One region of the Staphylococcus sp. FSL K6-0223 genome, then DNA from elsewhere that is predicted to be linked to it. Evidence: riboswitches for the same ligand, from Rfam matches in the RefSeq annotation. Region 1 holds a riboswitch; the other holds the start of a gene.

What was found. Region 1 has a riboswitch for FMN ahead of MHI13_RS06240 (ECF transporter S component). Riboswitches for the same ligand answer to the same signal wherever they lie in the genome.
Region 2: it holds a riboswitch for FMN, as region 1 does, so the genes downstream of both, MHI13_RS12505 (ECF transporter S component) here and MHI13_RS06240 (ECF transporter S component) in region 1, are expected to answer to the same signal.

The regions. Positions count from the first base shown of each region.
Region 1 is NZ_JBBOYX010000001.1:1,246,208-1,254,650, reverse strand. Features, by position in the region: gene ebpS (elastin-binding protein EbpS) at 1-1,125, opposite strand, end outside; gene MHI13_RS06255 (RecQ family ATP-dependent DNA helicase) at 1,273-2,652, opposite strand; gene MHI13_RS06250 (helix-turn-helix domain-containing protein) at 2,633-3,595, opposite strand; gene MHI13_RS06245 (ferredoxin) at 3,692-3,940, shown strand; gene MHI13_RS06240 (ECF transporter S component) at 4,024-4,569, opposite strand; FMN riboswitch at 4,634-4,761, opposite strand; gene MHI13_RS06235 (ATP-binding protein) at 5,007-6,773, opposite strand; gene MHI13_RS06230 (response regulator) at 6,757-7,482, opposite strand; gene MHI13_RS06225 (pseudouridine synthase) at 7,689-8,426, opposite strand; gene scpB (SMC-Scp complex subunit ScpB) at 8,428-8,443, opposite strand, start outside.
Region 2 is NZ_JBBOYX010000002.1:293,432-301,874, forward strand. Features, by position in the region: gene MHI13_RS12490 (pseudouridine synthase) at 1-382, shown strand, start outside; gene MHI13_RS12495 (response regulator transcription factor) at 518-1,243, shown strand; gene MHI13_RS12500 (ATP-binding protein) at 1,227-2,993, shown strand; FMN riboswitch at 3,309-3,458, shown strand; gene MHI13_RS12505 (ECF transporter S component) at 3,521-4,060, shown strand; gene MHI13_RS12510 (ferredoxin) at 4,209-4,457, opposite strand; gene MHI13_RS12515 (helix-turn-helix domain-containing protein) at 4,566-5,528, shown strand; gene MHI13_RS12520 (RecQ family ATP-dependent DNA helicase) at 5,515-6,894, shown strand; gene ebpS (elastin-binding protein EbpS) at 7,138-8,443, shown strand, end outside.

The sequences.
Region 1 (8,443 bases):
TGCTGCTGTTTCATTTGATTGGTCTTTTTCATTTGTAGCATTGTCTTTGTCTTTATCTTTATCTTTGTTCTCAGTTTGTTCTGTTTTATTATCTGCAGTGTTATTATTCTTATCTTTATGGTCATTGTTAAGATACATGCCAATAAAAATAGCTAGAGCAGCTAAAATAAGTAATAAAGCTATGAGTGGAAGTAAAATTCCCATTAAACCACGTTTTTTCTTACCGTTATGTGCTTGGAAACCATCATTATCTTCGTATTCACGATGTTTATCATCATCATGATGATTTAGATTGTTATGTTCATTATGATGTTTATGTTTAGAAGCAGCAGCACCAGCAGCACCTGCTCCAGCTGCGCCAGCACCGACTGCAGCAGCTTTTTTGCCTTTATTTCCTTTTTTTCTGTGATGTTTATTATCTAGTTCATTATTATCTTCGTTGTCATGTTGAACACTTCTATTTTCATTATCTCTATAATTTTCCTCATCATGACGATTATTTTTACGTTTTTTATTACGTGATGCTTTTGCTCCAACAGCTCCAGTAGCAGCAGCTCCTCCAGCAATGGTTGCATCTTTTCCGATTTTGGAATGATGATCTTCATGTCTATCATTATCTTGATCAAAATCACGATGACGACGATGATCACTATTCATTCTATCATCACTATTATCATCATTTTCATAACTATCGTCCTCAAAACGATGATTAGAATTATTACGACGATCATCATCATTATGACGATCATTTAAATTAGAATGACGGTTGCGTTCATCATAATGCTCATCTATATTGGAACGTTGATTATTCTCATCATTCTCGTGATTATGATGAGAGTTACTTTCGTTATGTACTTTGTCAAATGTTTCCTCATCATAACGGTCATCTAATGAACCTTCTTCATAATCATTAACCTGATCGTTAAATTTTTTGTTACGACTAGAAGATTGGTTTCTTCTTCTTTGTCGTCTTTGTGCATTTCTTGGTGGAAACTGTTGATCAGTTTCATTGTTAAAATTGTCTATTTCATCGTTAGTTTCATTATTTACACGATCGAATTGATCGTTTGAATCTATCGATTGTCGATTTTTTTCAAAATCATCCTTAAAATTATCTCTAGACATAGTCAACATCCTTTCTTTTTCTTATTTTAATTGTCACATTATTTATACCCAAGTAATGCATAAATATGTATCATTTTTTAAATTTCTTATAAATCATTTTGTAATTTAATTATATCCTGTATAAAATATTTTAGTAAAGTAAAGTCACTAAACTCTAAATAAGTTTTTAATTTTTTCATTGAAAGTAAATTGTCTTTTAACTTTTTTTCTGTTGTAACACTCAATTTTACTTAAATCTGAATCATTGTCACAACATTCATTAGATTGATTAGGAGATTCTCCAAAAAATTCCAGTAAAAATTTTCTTCTACATTGATCTATACGAGTATAACCTATGATTCTTTGATAACCAGCTTGTTTACGTATATATGAGGTTTTAAAAATGTGTTTCAATTCTTTAAATGTATAATTTTGGTGTAATACTGTTAAAATTTCTTCTTTATTAGGTGGAAGGAATGCGCCTAACTCAAAAGTTTCGACATCTTCTGATACGATAGCATCATTAAAGAGTAACGTCTCTAGAATATAAGCATCGTCTGGTTGATATAGACTAATCGCTTGACTTTGTTTTCCATCTCTCCCAGCTCGTCCAATTTCTTGTAAATAATTTGAAGGACTAGATGATAAATGAAAATGAATAACAGTCCGAATGTCTTTTTTATTAACCCCCATTCCAAAAGCACTAGTAGCTACAATAACTGGAATAAAATTATTAATAAATTGATTTTGAACAGTTTGACGTTCTTGATAAGTTAAATCCCCATGATAAATACCAGTTAAATATCCATGTTGATAAATGAGTTTTGCGAGTTGTAAGCATATTTTCTTAGATGATACATAAATAATTGTGGGACCTGAAGATTCAATAAATTTCAATAACCATTCTATTTTTTCGTCGTCATCCTTGAAATTAAAATGTGATAACGAAATATTTTTACGATTCATAGTAGTTTGTATAGTGTTTAATTTAACTTTTAAAATATGTTCTAAATCACTTGTTAAATGTGGCGGTGCAGTAGCAGTTAATGCTAAAATAGTCGCTAATTTAAAATGATGAGTGATTTGACCAATAAGTGCGTAATGCGGTCTAAAATCATATCCCCATTCTGATAAGCAATGTGCTTCATCTAATACTACTAAACCAAATGGAATGTTTTTAATTAAATTGAAATGATGAGATTGAAGAATAAATTCAGGACTTAGAAATATAAAACGACTTTGATTTAATACATTGATATTTTCTTTTTTTTCTTGTTCATCCATACCTGAATGAATACACACAACCCTTCGTTCACCTTGAGATTTAAGTTGCATCACTTGGTCATCCATTAAAGAAATTAGCGGTGAAATAATAAGAGTAGGTTTTTGTTGCATATAAGTTGGAAATTGATAACACAGACTTTTCCCACTACCTGTTGGCAAAACACCAAGTGTATGATTGCCTTGTAATACACTTTCTATGACCTCTTTCTGACCTGGGTGAAAACTTTCATGTCCAAACCATTGTTTAAGATTGTTCTCTAACATTCATTTCACCTCTTTCTATCCCAACAATCATGAGTTTAATTTCAAAGTATGATAAATGATCAAACTCTTGTTTATATCGTTTTAATCTTTCTCCTTTATGCTCTGTATAGTATTGAGTAAATTGAAAAATATCTTTTTTTCCCACATAATTTTCGTAATTTTTCTCATAACCTTTAATAAATAATTCTAAAATATGATCTTCTATTGTATTAAGTTTAACATTCTGTGCAATTGCGATTTCATTTAAACTCAAACCTTGATGAAGATATTGTTGAGTAATAGATGTTTTATTTAATAATGATGAAAGAATAATACATTCAGACAATATAGGATAACGTTGTTTATTTTCAATTTCACTTCCTAAGGTGACTAAATTATTCAATTCTAATGTATATAATTTTGAAATAGAAATATTCTCAATCAAACTTACCTGTTGTCTTGTATACATAGGCTCATCATAACCATGCAAATAATAATGAAGGTAACACTTATTATTATTTAAACTGATTGCTTGAAATAAATCAGTCACTTCATTTTCAAAGTCTTTTATTAAATCATTTTCAATAATAGTTCCATAAACCTTTTTAACTTTATTTTGAATAATAACCTGTTGGTTCATTGGTACGAATTTAAGTTGATGATGGAGATATTGAGATATCGTCTGAATTAATAATTGAATACATTTAAAAGTATTATTAAGACTATCATAAGTGAATCGAGGATGCACCTTGATATTTAATTCTTTTATATCATTTTTATTTAAAAGTCGTTCAAATGTCTGATATTTTAATTTAGGTAAACTATGATATAATGATAAAAGTTGTTGAGAGCTCGCATCAAAAAACGTTTGATGTGACTTTTTTCCACTTAAAATATTATATATACTTTTATTAGTTTTATAATTGAATGAGTGATGTTTAACATAACTAATCATTTCTTGCATGAGTGAACTCCTCTTTTATAGAACTTTTATATCTAGAATATAATAAAATTATTTATTATGACTAGTGTAGCATTTTTATCAAAGGAGGCGAATAAAATGGCAAAGTACACAATCGTTGATATGGATACATGTATTGCTTGTGGTGCTTGTGGCGCTGCTGCACCAGATATTTACGATTATGATGACGAAGGTATTGCTTTCGTAATCCTTGACGATAATCAAGGTACTGCAGAAGTACCAGAAGAATTATATGAAGATATGGAAGATGCTCTTGAAGGCTGTCCAACTGATTCAATTAAAATTGAAGAAGAGCCTTTTGATGGAGATGCCTTAAAATTTGAATAAATCCGTAAATAAAATTGCATTACCATAATTATAATATAAAACCTCCGATGATTCCTACTAAGAAGTCATCGGAGGTTTTGATTTTATTTCAATACTTTTTTTAAACGGCGATATAGCAAGATAAAAATAATCGATATTACACATCCTTTAATAATATTAAAAGGAATAATACCAGATAAAATAATTACTTTTAAATTAGTAAATACATCACCAAGATTAAATATCATGCCATATAAAGGTAGTAAGACAAAATAATTTAAAATACTTAAAACGATAGTCATTGCAATAGTGCCGGCAACTAATCCTATAATTAGTGAACGACGAGATGAATATTGTTTACGATGACTAATAAAATAAGCTGTTAGTAAAAAACTAGCCCCTGCTAAAAAATTTGCCACAGGCCCAACAGGATCGCCAATATTAAATAAGAAATTTAATATATTTTTAATTAATGCTACAAGAAGACCAGATAAAGGACCAAAAATAAAAGTAGCTAATAAAGTCGGTACATCACTAAAATCTAATGTTAAGTATGGAGGCAAAAATGGTAATGGAAATTTCAAAAATGTTAATATGAATGCAATTGCACTCAACATACTTATGGTAATTAAACGTTTATTTTGTTGCATATTCAGTTTTCTCCTTCCATTCATCTTACTAAGAATTGGAGGATACTTTTACACAACAAAAAACCTCCACCTTCTCCCATCCAGACTATACTGTCGGCTTCAGATTTACACTGAATCAGCCACTTCCATTGAAGCGGGTCGCAGGCTCAAATTACTGCCGGTTGGGAATTACACCCTACCCCGAAGATGAATTATTGAATTTATCATTTAAAATTTATATTACATGAATAACTCCTTCATTGCAATATCTCTGTTTATTTATAAAAATGAGAGATATGGTTCATCAATTTCGTCGACTGATTTTAAATTAATATGAAATGAAATATGATATTAAAAAAACTATAGATATAAAAACGCTCTTCAAAGTTTTATCTTTAACTTTGAAGAGCGTAATCTCAAATAATTTGGATATTTAATCTTATTTTGTCGAAAGTTAATTATTTAGAATCTATAGAAGGTTTAGGTAATTTAATAATAAAGGTTGTGCCTTTATTCACTGTACTTTCTACAGAAATAATTCCGCCATGCTCTTGAATAATCATCTTACTAATAAATAATCCTAAACCAGTTCCTTGTTTACCTCTAGTTCTAGAAGCTTCTACTTTATAAAAACGATCAAATACATGATCAAGATGTTCGGGAGCAATGCCGCTACCTGTGTCTTTTATATTTAAAATTTGATACTGACTATCTTTATTAGCAGTAATCGTAATTGAATCTCCAGGATGTGTATAGCGTGTTGCATTATCAATTAAGTTTGTGAGTACTTGATCAATTCGATCAGCATCGTAATTCCATAAATCATCTTCATTAATATTTGGTAACAAGTCTATGTTTAGTTCTAAATCTTGTGCTTGTTGACGATATTTAAGTTGTATTTTACGTAATAATGGCATTATAGGCTGTATTTCTTTATTAATGGCTAATCCTTCCGCATCCATTCTTGCAACATTTAAAAGCTCGTTGACAAGGCGATTAAGTCGTTTTGTTTCATCTAATACAATTGATAGTGATTCTTTGATTTCGTTAGGTTCTGTTACAATGCCATCGACTATCGATTCAGTATAACCCTGTAATAACGAAATCGGTGTACGGAGTTCATGGGATACGTTTGCGATAAAATCTTTTTTCATTTGATCAAGATTATGTTCATTTGTCATATCTCTTATGATGATTACAATCCCGCTACGACCATCTTGTTGAATACGATCAATATAGCTCATTATAAACACATAATACTTAGAGTTTATTGTATATTCATTAAACTCTGTACCTTTTGAATGAAATGTGGCATTAATTTGATTTTTAATTTCTGAATAAATAGATTTATCAATTGTCGGTAGTATTTGGTCTGCCATTTTGTTAGATAAAATAATTTCACTTTTATCATTTAAACCCACTACACCTTCAATCATAGAATTAAATAAACGATCACGAATATTTTTTTGAGTAGATAAAGCTTCAATGTGTTCTTGAATTTTATAACTCATATTATTAAACGTATAAGAAAGTTCACCAATTTCATCTTTCGTATTTACTGTTGTTTTTTGAGAGTAATCTCCATTCGATACATTGATTGCCTGTGTACTTAATTTTCTAAGTGGCTTAGTGATACGATTAGATAAAAAGAACGCAAAAATCGTTGAAACAATTAAAAATACAATGGCAGTAATTAAAATAATAATGGTAATTGCATTATTAGTATCTTCAATTGTTTTTAAATCTTGATATATAAATACGCCACTAAACTTAGCATGTTTACGATTTTGAGATTGCATCGGATATCCTAAAAGAATATAAGAATGGGATGCTCCTTTTTCACTTATTGTGACGTTTTGTGTGGCAGATTTCCCTGTATCAAATACTTTATTAAAGTTGTCATTGTTTTGTATTTCTTTTAACATTCTTTTTTTAATCAGATTATATGATTTTTCTGCTGACATATTTTTATTAGACATAATAATAACGCCACCTGTACCATCAATCAATTCCTGACTATGTTGTATGGCAAGTGACTTGTTATCAGCTTTTTCAACAAGATGACTAATCCTTGAAGCATCTTCTCTTATAGCATTTTCTGTTTGTTGGGTGTAATAATATTGAATAAATGTAATTAATGCTGCACTTAATAAAATTAAAACTGTCGTTACTATAAATATTATAGTTAACCACAGTTTTATAACAACACTATTTAGTCGATTCATCATTTGTATTGACCTCAAATTTGTAACCGACACCCCAAACGGTCTGAATCATATGTGCTGCTTCTTCAGAAACTCGATTTAATTTTTCTCTTAATCGTTTAACATGTGTGTCTACAGTTCTTAGATCACCATAAAATTCATAATGCCAAACTTCTTTTAATAGTTGTTCACGATCAAATACTTTATTAGGTGTTTTTGCTAAGTATATTAATAGCTCATATTCTTTTGGAGTTAAATTCACTTGTTGTTGATCCGCTAATACACGATGTGCATCATTATCGATAATAAGATGATTAAACTCAATGACATCTCTTGCATGTGGTTCGCTTTGTTCTGGTTTAGATGTTTGAGTTCTACGTAGTAATGCTTTCACTCTTAATACGACTTCTCGGGGAGAGAAAGGCTTCACTATATAATCATCTGCACCTGATTCGAATCCTTCCACACGATTAGTTTCTTCGCCTTTAGCTGTAAGCATAATAATAGGCGTATCTTTATGCTCACGTAATTTTGATGACATTTCAATACCATCCATTTCAGGCAACATTAAATCTAAAAGAATGCACGCATAGTCATTTTCCATAGCAAGTTCATATGCTTCTCTACCATCACTTGCTTCATGGATAGTAAACGATTCTCTTTCTAAGTAAAGCTTTAATAATCTTCTGATTCTATCTTCATCGTCTACAATTAATATTTCATTCATCATTACAATATACCTCCTACACATGCTCTATACCATTTTAATTATAGCATATTCACTATATTAAAGCTTTCTATTCAATTGACTTTGTGAAAAAAATAGCAAAATATCTTTTTTGATGTAGAACCTATGATTTATTATTACAGTGAATAAATAAAAAAAGATACACATTGTAATTGTGAAAATACTTTGTATTGTTAAGTTATTTCGAATTAATTGCCATTTTCAGCCATATGTCTTAATATTTTCACCTCATGAGGTGTTAATACTCTACCTTCACCTGCATTTAAACCTTTTAAATTAAGATTTCCAAATTCGATTCGTATTAATTTATCGACTGTGTGATTAAAATGTTCGAACATACGTCTAACTTGTCTATTTCTACCTTCGCTAATAGTTATTTCAACCAGTGTCGTATTTTTTTCTTTATTTTGATTTTTTATTTTAACTTGAGCAGGTTGTGTAAAACCATCTTCTAATTCAATTCCTTGTTCTAATGCTTTAACTTCTTCTCTCATTAAATACCCTTTTAATTTTGCAACATATTTTTTCTGAATATGATATCTAGGATGAGTCATCAGGTTAGTAAATTCACCATCATTTGTAAGTAATAATAACCCTGAAGTATCATAGTCTAATCGTCCAACTGGATAAATTCTTGCTTCTAAATCTTTAAAATAATCTGTTACAACCGTTCTACCTCTATCATCTGAAACACTAGTAATCACTTGCGTTGGTTTATAGAACAGAATATAAATTTTATCTTCTTGCTCAATTTTAATTCCTTCAACTTCAACAGTGTCTGAAGATTTAACTTTCGTTCCAAGTTCCGTAACTACTTGACCATTGACTTTTACTTTACCTTCAGTGATTAAAGTTTCTGCCTTTCTTCGAGATGTATATCCACTGTTAGCAATTCGTTTTTGAAGTCTTTCTAAATCTTTATTCATTTTATTTCTCCTTTTGC
Region 2 (8,443 bases), on a different contig from region 1:
AGAATTCACTAACTTAATGACTCATCCACGTTATCACATTAAAAAGAAATATGTTGCTAAATTAAAAGGCTATTTAATGAGAGAACAAGTTAAAGAATTAGAACAAGGCATTGAATTAGAAGATGGTTTCACTCAACCGGCTCAAGTAAAAATAAAAAGACAAGATAAAGAGAAAAACACTACATTAGTCGAAATTACTATTAGTGAAGGTAGAAATCGTCAAGTGCGCCGTATGTTTGAATATTTTGGTCATGAAGTGAATAAATTAACACGTATTCAATTTGGTCCTTTAGACTTGAAAGGTTTAAATGCCGGAGAAGGTCGTGTGTTGACCCCTCATGAGGTGAAAACGTTAAGACATTTAGCAGAAAATGGTAAATAAACACAAAAAATATGTTTTTACCAATAAGATTGAGATTTTTTTCACATAGTTTTAACTATCAGTCACTTAATATGTTCAACCTGTGCTATAATAACAAATGAATTTGAACAGCATGTGTAGGAGGTAAAAAGTAATATGGCTAACGAAATTTTAATCGTTGATGATGAAGACAGAATCAGAAGATTGCTTAAATTATACTTAGAAAGAGAATCTTTTGAAATCCATGAAGCTAGTGATGGTAAGGAAGCTTATCAGCTTGCGATGGATAATAACTATGCGTGCATTCTTTTAGATTTAATGCTACCAGAAATGGATGGTATAGAAGTCGCATCTAAACTAAGAGAACACAAAGATACACCTATTATTATGCTTACGGCAAAAGGAGAAGAAACTAACCGAGTTGAAGGATTTGAATCCGGTGCCGATGACTATATTGTTAAGCCTTTTTCACCTAGAGAAGTTGTATTAAGAGTTAAAGCTTTATTAAGACGTACTCAATCTGCAAACTCAGAACAAAGCGAACCACATGCACGTGATATTATTGAATTCAATCATTTAGTGATTGATAATGATGCACATAGAGTACTTGCAGATAACGAGCAAGTTAATTTAACACCTAAAGAATATGAATTACTCATATATCTAGCTAAGACACCTAATAAGGTGTTCGATCGTGAACAATTACTTAAAGAAGTATGGCATTATGAATTTTATGGCGACTTGCGAACAGTAGATACACATGTAAAACGTTTAAGAGAGAAATTAAATCGTGTATCTAACGATGCAGCTCAAATGATTCAAACTGTTTGGGGTGTAGGCTATAAGTTCGAGGTCAAAGCCAGTGATGAACCGACTAAATAGCGTAGTTATAAAACTGTGGTTAACTATTATTTTAATAGTAGCGACAGTTTTAATTTTATTAAGTGTATCCTTAATTACCTTTATTCAATATTATTTTACGCAAGAAACTGAAAATTCTATTAAAGAAGATGCCAAAAGAATTAGTTCACTCGTTGAGAAATCTCACAATAAATCACTTGCTATTCAAAACAGTCAAAAACTTGTAGATGGCCCTGGTGGTTTAATCATTATGAATAATTTTAATGATAAACCACACGCATCATATAATAATACGAAAACTCAAATGCTCAATGAAATTAAAAAGAGCCCTAAATTTAAAAGAGTCTTCAATAACGGCGAATTTGAAACTCAAAACGTCACAATTAAAAATAACGGTAATACACAATCATATATACTATTAGGTTATCCAATGAAACCACAAGAAGATGCTAGTAGTAAGCATAGTGGCGTGTTTATTTATAAAGACTTAAAATCTATTGAAGATACAAATAATGCTATAACTATTATCATTTTGATTACTGCAATTATATTTATAGCAGCTAGTACAGTATTTGCATTCTTCTTATCTAACAGAATTACGAAACCCTTGAGACAATTAAAGACACAAGCACAAAAAGTTTCTGAAGGTGATTATAGTCAAATATCTTCCGTCTCTACTAAAGATGAAATTGGCGACTTATCAAGAGCTTTCAATAATATGAATTACGAGATTCAAGAACATATTGACGCTTTATCATCATCTAAAAGTATTCGTGACAGTTTATTAAACTCCATGGTCGAAGGTGTATTAGGTATAAACGATCAAAGAGTCGTTATCTTTTCTAATAAAATGGCTGATGATATCATCCATTTTATTGATGATTTTTCAAAAGAATCAATCGAACAACAAATCGAAAAAACGTTTGAATCCAAAGGAACTGAATTTCTCGAAATAGAAATTAGTACGCGTTATTACGTCTTTATCACAAGTTATATCAATCGTATTCAGCCGAATGGCAGAAGTGGTATTGTAGTGATTATTCGTGATATGACAAATGAACATAATTTAGATCAAATGAAAAAAGACTTTATCGCTAATGTATCACATGAATTACGCACACCCATTTCCTTATTACAAGGTTATACAGAATCAATTGTTGATGGTATAGTCACTGAACCAGATGAAATTCGTGATTCGCTTGGTGTTGTATTAGATGAATCTAAGCGATTAAATCGTCTAGTTAATGAATTATTAAATGTTGCACGAATGGATGCTGAAGGTCTATCTGTTGAGAAAGAAGTACAACCAATAAAAAATCTTTTAGATAAAATGAAAGCTAAATACCGTATGCAAGCAGACGATTTAGGATTAACGATGGAATTTAACTCTGGCAATGATCATCTTCTATGGGATTATGACATGGATCGAATGGATCAAGTTTTAACTAATCTCATTGATAATGCATCAAGATATACACAACCAGGTGACACAATTGCAGTAACTGCAAGTAAAGATGAGCAATATAATATTTTATATATTAGCGATACAGGTACAGGTATTGCTCCAGAACATTTACAACAAGTGTTTGACCGCTTCTATAAAGTTGATGCCTCACGTAAACGTGGTAAGCAGGGAACTGGTTTAGGTCTCTTTATTTGTAAGATGATTATTGAAGAGCATGGTGGACAAATTGATGTAAAAAGTGAGCTCGGTAAAGGTACCACATTTATAATTAAGCTCCCTCAACCTAAAAATAATGAAGCAGAGTAAACAAAATTTTAAAATACGAATTCGATGTGCATCTCATTAAGTCGGAGATATACTCTAACTTTTGGGGTGCATTTTTGTGTTTCTAATATGTTCTAACTTCACATCAACGTTAAAGTTTCATTTTTGGTTTATAGAAAATTAGGTCAATTGAATGATTTGATGAAAGGAAGCACTTTTATATTGATCGAATATCTTTTTGATAATAAATAACTAAGTACTTTATACTAACGATTTTATTTTTTGATAAGAAAGCAGAGTCATTGAGTTTATCACCTTTATCGTGTAATATAAAAATTAAATAAAAACATTATCAATATTCATCTTCGGGGTAGGGTGCAATTCCCAACCGGCAGTAAATTTAAGCCTGCGACGAAATAATTCGATAACACACGTAGTTGTCATATTATTTCTTGATTCAGTGAGATTCTGAAGCCGACAGTATAGTCTGGATGGGAGAAGATGGAGGTTTTTTGTTGTGCAAATTTCCTCCTTTTCTAAGCAAGATGAATGGAAGGAGAAAATTAAATATGCAACAAAATAAACGTCTTATAACTATAAGTATGTTAAGTGCGGTTGCGTTTGTATTAACATTTATAAAGTTTCCGCTACCATTCTTACCACCATACTTAACGTTAGATTTAAGTGATGTGCCAACGTTACTTGCTACTTTTTTATTAGGTCCCATTGCAGGTATTATTGTCGCATTCATTAAAAATATCTTAAACTTTTTATTTAACATGGGAGACCCTGTTGGGCCTGTAGCAAACTTTTTAGCCGGGACAAGTTTCTTATTATCAGCTTATTATGTATATAAAAACAAACGCTCAACACGCACTTTAATTTATGGTCTAATAGTTGGTACGATTGTAATGACTATTGTACTTAGTATCTTAAATTACTTTGTATTACTTCCATTATATGGAATGATATTTAATTTAGGAGATGTCGTTAAGAATCTTAAAATTGTAATTGTTTCCGGTGTAATACCGTTTAACATTATCAAAGGTATCATCATTTCAATTATCTTTGTTTTACTATATAAAAGACTAAAAAATATTTTAAAATAAATAAATGCTCTTGATTCTAAGTTATCTCAAAATATCTTAGTATCAAGAGCGTTTTTGATATCATTCTTAAATAAAAATGAGGCAAGTAGTAATCAAAAATAAAAACTCGAATTCCTAACAATTATAATTAAGAATTCGAGTCAATTTATTATTCAAATTTAAGCGCGTCACCATCAAATGGTTCGTCTTCAATTTTAATTGAATCAGTAGGACAACCTTCTAGTGCATCTTCCATATCTTCGTATAACTCTTCAGGCACTTCTGCAGTACCTTGGTTATCATCAAGGATTACGAAAGCAATACCTTCGTCGTCGTAATCATAAATATCTGGAGCTGCTGCACCACATGCACCGCATGCTATACAAGTATCCATATCAACGATTGTATATTTAGCCATTTTCATTCGCCTCCTTTGATAAAAATGCTACACTAGTATTACTAATACAATTGTAGACATCGACATTTTTCATTTCAATATATTCGTTTTATAGAGTGAGGGTTTAATTTGTACGATATATTATCTTATGCTATTGATCATGCATTTAACTACAAAACAAATAAAAGTATTTATAATATTTTAATAGGCAAGAAGTCTCATCAAACTTTTTTTGACGCTTCGAGCCAACAACTTTTGTCATTATATCATAGTTTACCCAATTTAAAATATCCTACTTTTGAGCGATTTATACTACAAAAGGATGATTTTAATCATAAATTAGATATCAAAACGCATCCTCGATATACATATGATAGTTTAACCCGAACATTTAGTTGTATACAACTACTTATCCAAACATTATCGAATACTCGTGAAGATTCTTTTAAATTTATTCCAGTAGTTCAAAATACTTACGTACAACAGAAAGTGAAACAGCTATATAATCATATCAAACTCTCTCAATTGGAAGCGTCATTTATATCAGAAATATATTCACTATTCGACGCAATAGAACGTCGCAATAATAAGAATGTGCTACATTACTATCTACAAGGGTATGAGGAACCTATGTATACTCGTCAGCAAATTAGTTTGATAGAGGATATAAAGCAATCTGAACTATTTGAATTAGAGATGAATCAACTGATAGATTTATTAGATGAGATTGAAGACGAATCTAATTATCCTATACTATCTCACACAATTATCTTACCTCAGTTGTTAAATCAAACTTTTCTAAGTTATCAAAAATTACTACACGGTATGAATATGAACGAAATAGCAGAACATCAAAACGTTAAAATAAATACTATTGAAGATCATGTATTGGAAATATTTATTAAAGGTTATCAGAATGATTACAACACTTATGTCAATCAAAAAGAAATTGATCAATTTATTCAATATTATGATCATCACATAGGCCTAAGATTAAGAGAATACAAACAAGCATTTGAAGACTTAACTTATTTTCAAATAAAATTAATCATCGTAGGTATTGAGCGAGGTGACTTACGTGTTAGAAGATAAACTTAAAGAATGGTTTGGATTTGAGACTTTCAAACGTGGCCAAAAGGAGATTATTGAAAGCATATTAGCAGGTAAACACACCTTAGGTATTTTACCTACAGGAAGCGGGAAAAGTTTATGTTACCAACTTCCTACATATTTAATTGAGAAACCAACGTTAGTCATATCACCGTTAATTTCTTTAATGGATGATCAAGTGATGCAAATGAAACTTAATGGTGAATCTCACGTCTCATATATACATTCAGGTATGGATGAAATCGAAAAGAGAAACCATATTAATCAAATTTCACAAAGTCGATTCATTTATTTAAGTCCCGAATTTTTATTACAGCCACAGAATTTCAAGTTAATATCACATTTAGACTTTGGTTTAATAGTTCTAGATGAAGCTCATTGTCTATCAGAATGGGGTTATGACTTTAGACCACATTATGCCCTTATTGGACAAATCACTTCTCACTTCAAAAATGCGCGTATACTTGCGTTAACTGCGACAGCTCCACCACATTTAGAAGAAGATTTATCACATATTCTTAGTATTGATTTAAATGTCATTAAAACGAGTATGAATAGAGATAACATTTCTTTACAACATAAGAATTTTAACGATGATGACGATAAAATAAAGTGGCTCATACCTTTTTTAAGCTATTCAGGACCCACGATTATATATATTTCCTCTAAGAAAAGATGTCTAGAATTAGCTAAATTAATTTATGAGGCGGGATTCTTAACGGGCATTTATCATGGTGATTTGAGTTATCAAGAACGTCAAACTGTTCAACAACAATTTTTAAATAATGATATACCTATTATCGTAGCCACAAGTGCTTTTGGGATGGGAATAAATAAAAAAGATATCCGAACTGTCATTCACTTTCATTTATCTTCAAGTCCTTCCAATTATTTACAAGAAATTGGTCGCGCAGGAAGAGATGGTAAACCGAGTCAAGCCATTAGTTTGTATCAACCCGATGATAGCTTCATTTTAGAAACCTTATTGTTTGCAGATATGATGACTGAAGAGGATATCTCTATGTTTGAATTAGGTGAATTTTTACCACCCGTTAAAAAGGATATTCTAGATACGTTATATCGTCAGTTTACAATTAATGACCTTAAATCAATATTTAAAAAATCATTTCAACGTAAACGTTTAGGATACATGCGCATACTAGGCTATAAAAATTTAGATCAATGTCGCCGTAATTATTTACTCGAGTTTTTTGGTGAACATCCGGATAAACCTGTAAGATGTTGCGACAATGATACTGAATTGGAAGAAATAAAAACTTTTAATCGCAAAAAAGTAAAAAGGAAAATGAATTATAAAGAAAAATTGCAAAACTTATTTGAAGATTAACTTCAGATAATTATATCTAGTTAAAATGATTATGAAGCATCATTTATTTCTGACTAAATTGGCAATCTTCATTCTCAGGCTAGCTATCGCTTTACTTAAAGAATTTTATCAAGCTATAATTAAAATGTAAGACTTATTTAAATGTATTAAATATTTTTAAATTTCATACATATTCACACTTATTCGTGGGTATATTAAATGTAACGTTATTAAATTCACTTAAACAAAGAAAGGATGATGTTTGTGTCTAATAATAGTTTCAAAGATGATTTTGAAAAAAATCGTCAATCTATTGATCCAGAAGAACACAACAATCGTGTAAACGATGAACAGCAAGATGAATCAAAAGAAAATATTGAGGATAAATCAAATCAACAATTTCCTCCTAGAAACGCACAACGTCGTAAGAGACGTCGTGATGTTGCTACTAATCATAATAAACAACAAGATGACCGTAACGACAACTCGAATGAAAATAATTCACTAGATGATCGCTATGATGAAGCATCATTACATAATGGTGAAAACGATAATTACGACACAGCATCTCGCACAGACCACGGTCAACACGATCATGATGAAAATTTAAACCGTTCAAGTAATAACGTGCGTGAAGACCAAGGTGCACAAGATGATAGATTAGGTAGCGGAAAAGATGCAACTATAGCTGGTGGAGCTGCAGGTGCTGGAGCTACTGGTAACGCTGCTCAACATTCTAATAAAAAAGCAGGTGCTCGTCCTGGACCTAAAGTTAATGAAGGTCATAATAATGATCTAACTGATGACAATCATCGTCGTCAACAAGACCACGAAGAGCGAGACTTTGATGAAGATAGAGAACGTCATGATAAGAAATCTGGTAAAGGTAAAAAAGCTGCTGCCGCAGGTGCAGGTGTTGCTGGCGCTGCGGGTGCTGCCGGTGTTGCTAAACATCACCATGATGAGAAAAATAAAAATCATGAAGACAAACATGCTAGTCATGATCAACATCATGACACTAATGACAAACGCAATAACCAACATGACAAAGATTTCGATCATGAACGACGTAACAATGATAATAAAGATTATGATAAGAAATCTGGTAAAGGTAAAAAAGCTGCTGCTGTTGGAACTGGCGCTGCAGGTGCCGCTGGAGCTGCTGGATTAGCAAAACATGAACATGACAAACATAAAGATAATCGCAATCAACATGACCATGGGCGTAGAGACGATAGAAACAACAATAGAGACGACCGCAATTATGACCGTAGAAATGATAACCGTGACAATAAGAAAAAAGGTGGAATTATGAAGATATTATTACCACTGATTGCTGCAGTGCTTATACTTGGTGCAATTGCTATCTTTGGTGGAATGGCATTAAACAATCATAATAATAGTAAAAACGATGATAATAAAGTTTCTGACCAAAGTAAGAAAGATTCTGATAAAAAGGCAAATGATAAAGATAAAGCTTCTTCAGACAAAGACAAAGATAAAAATAAAGATGGCAATAAAGACAGCGACAAAGATAAAGCTTCTTCAAATAATAGCGCTTCAAATTCAG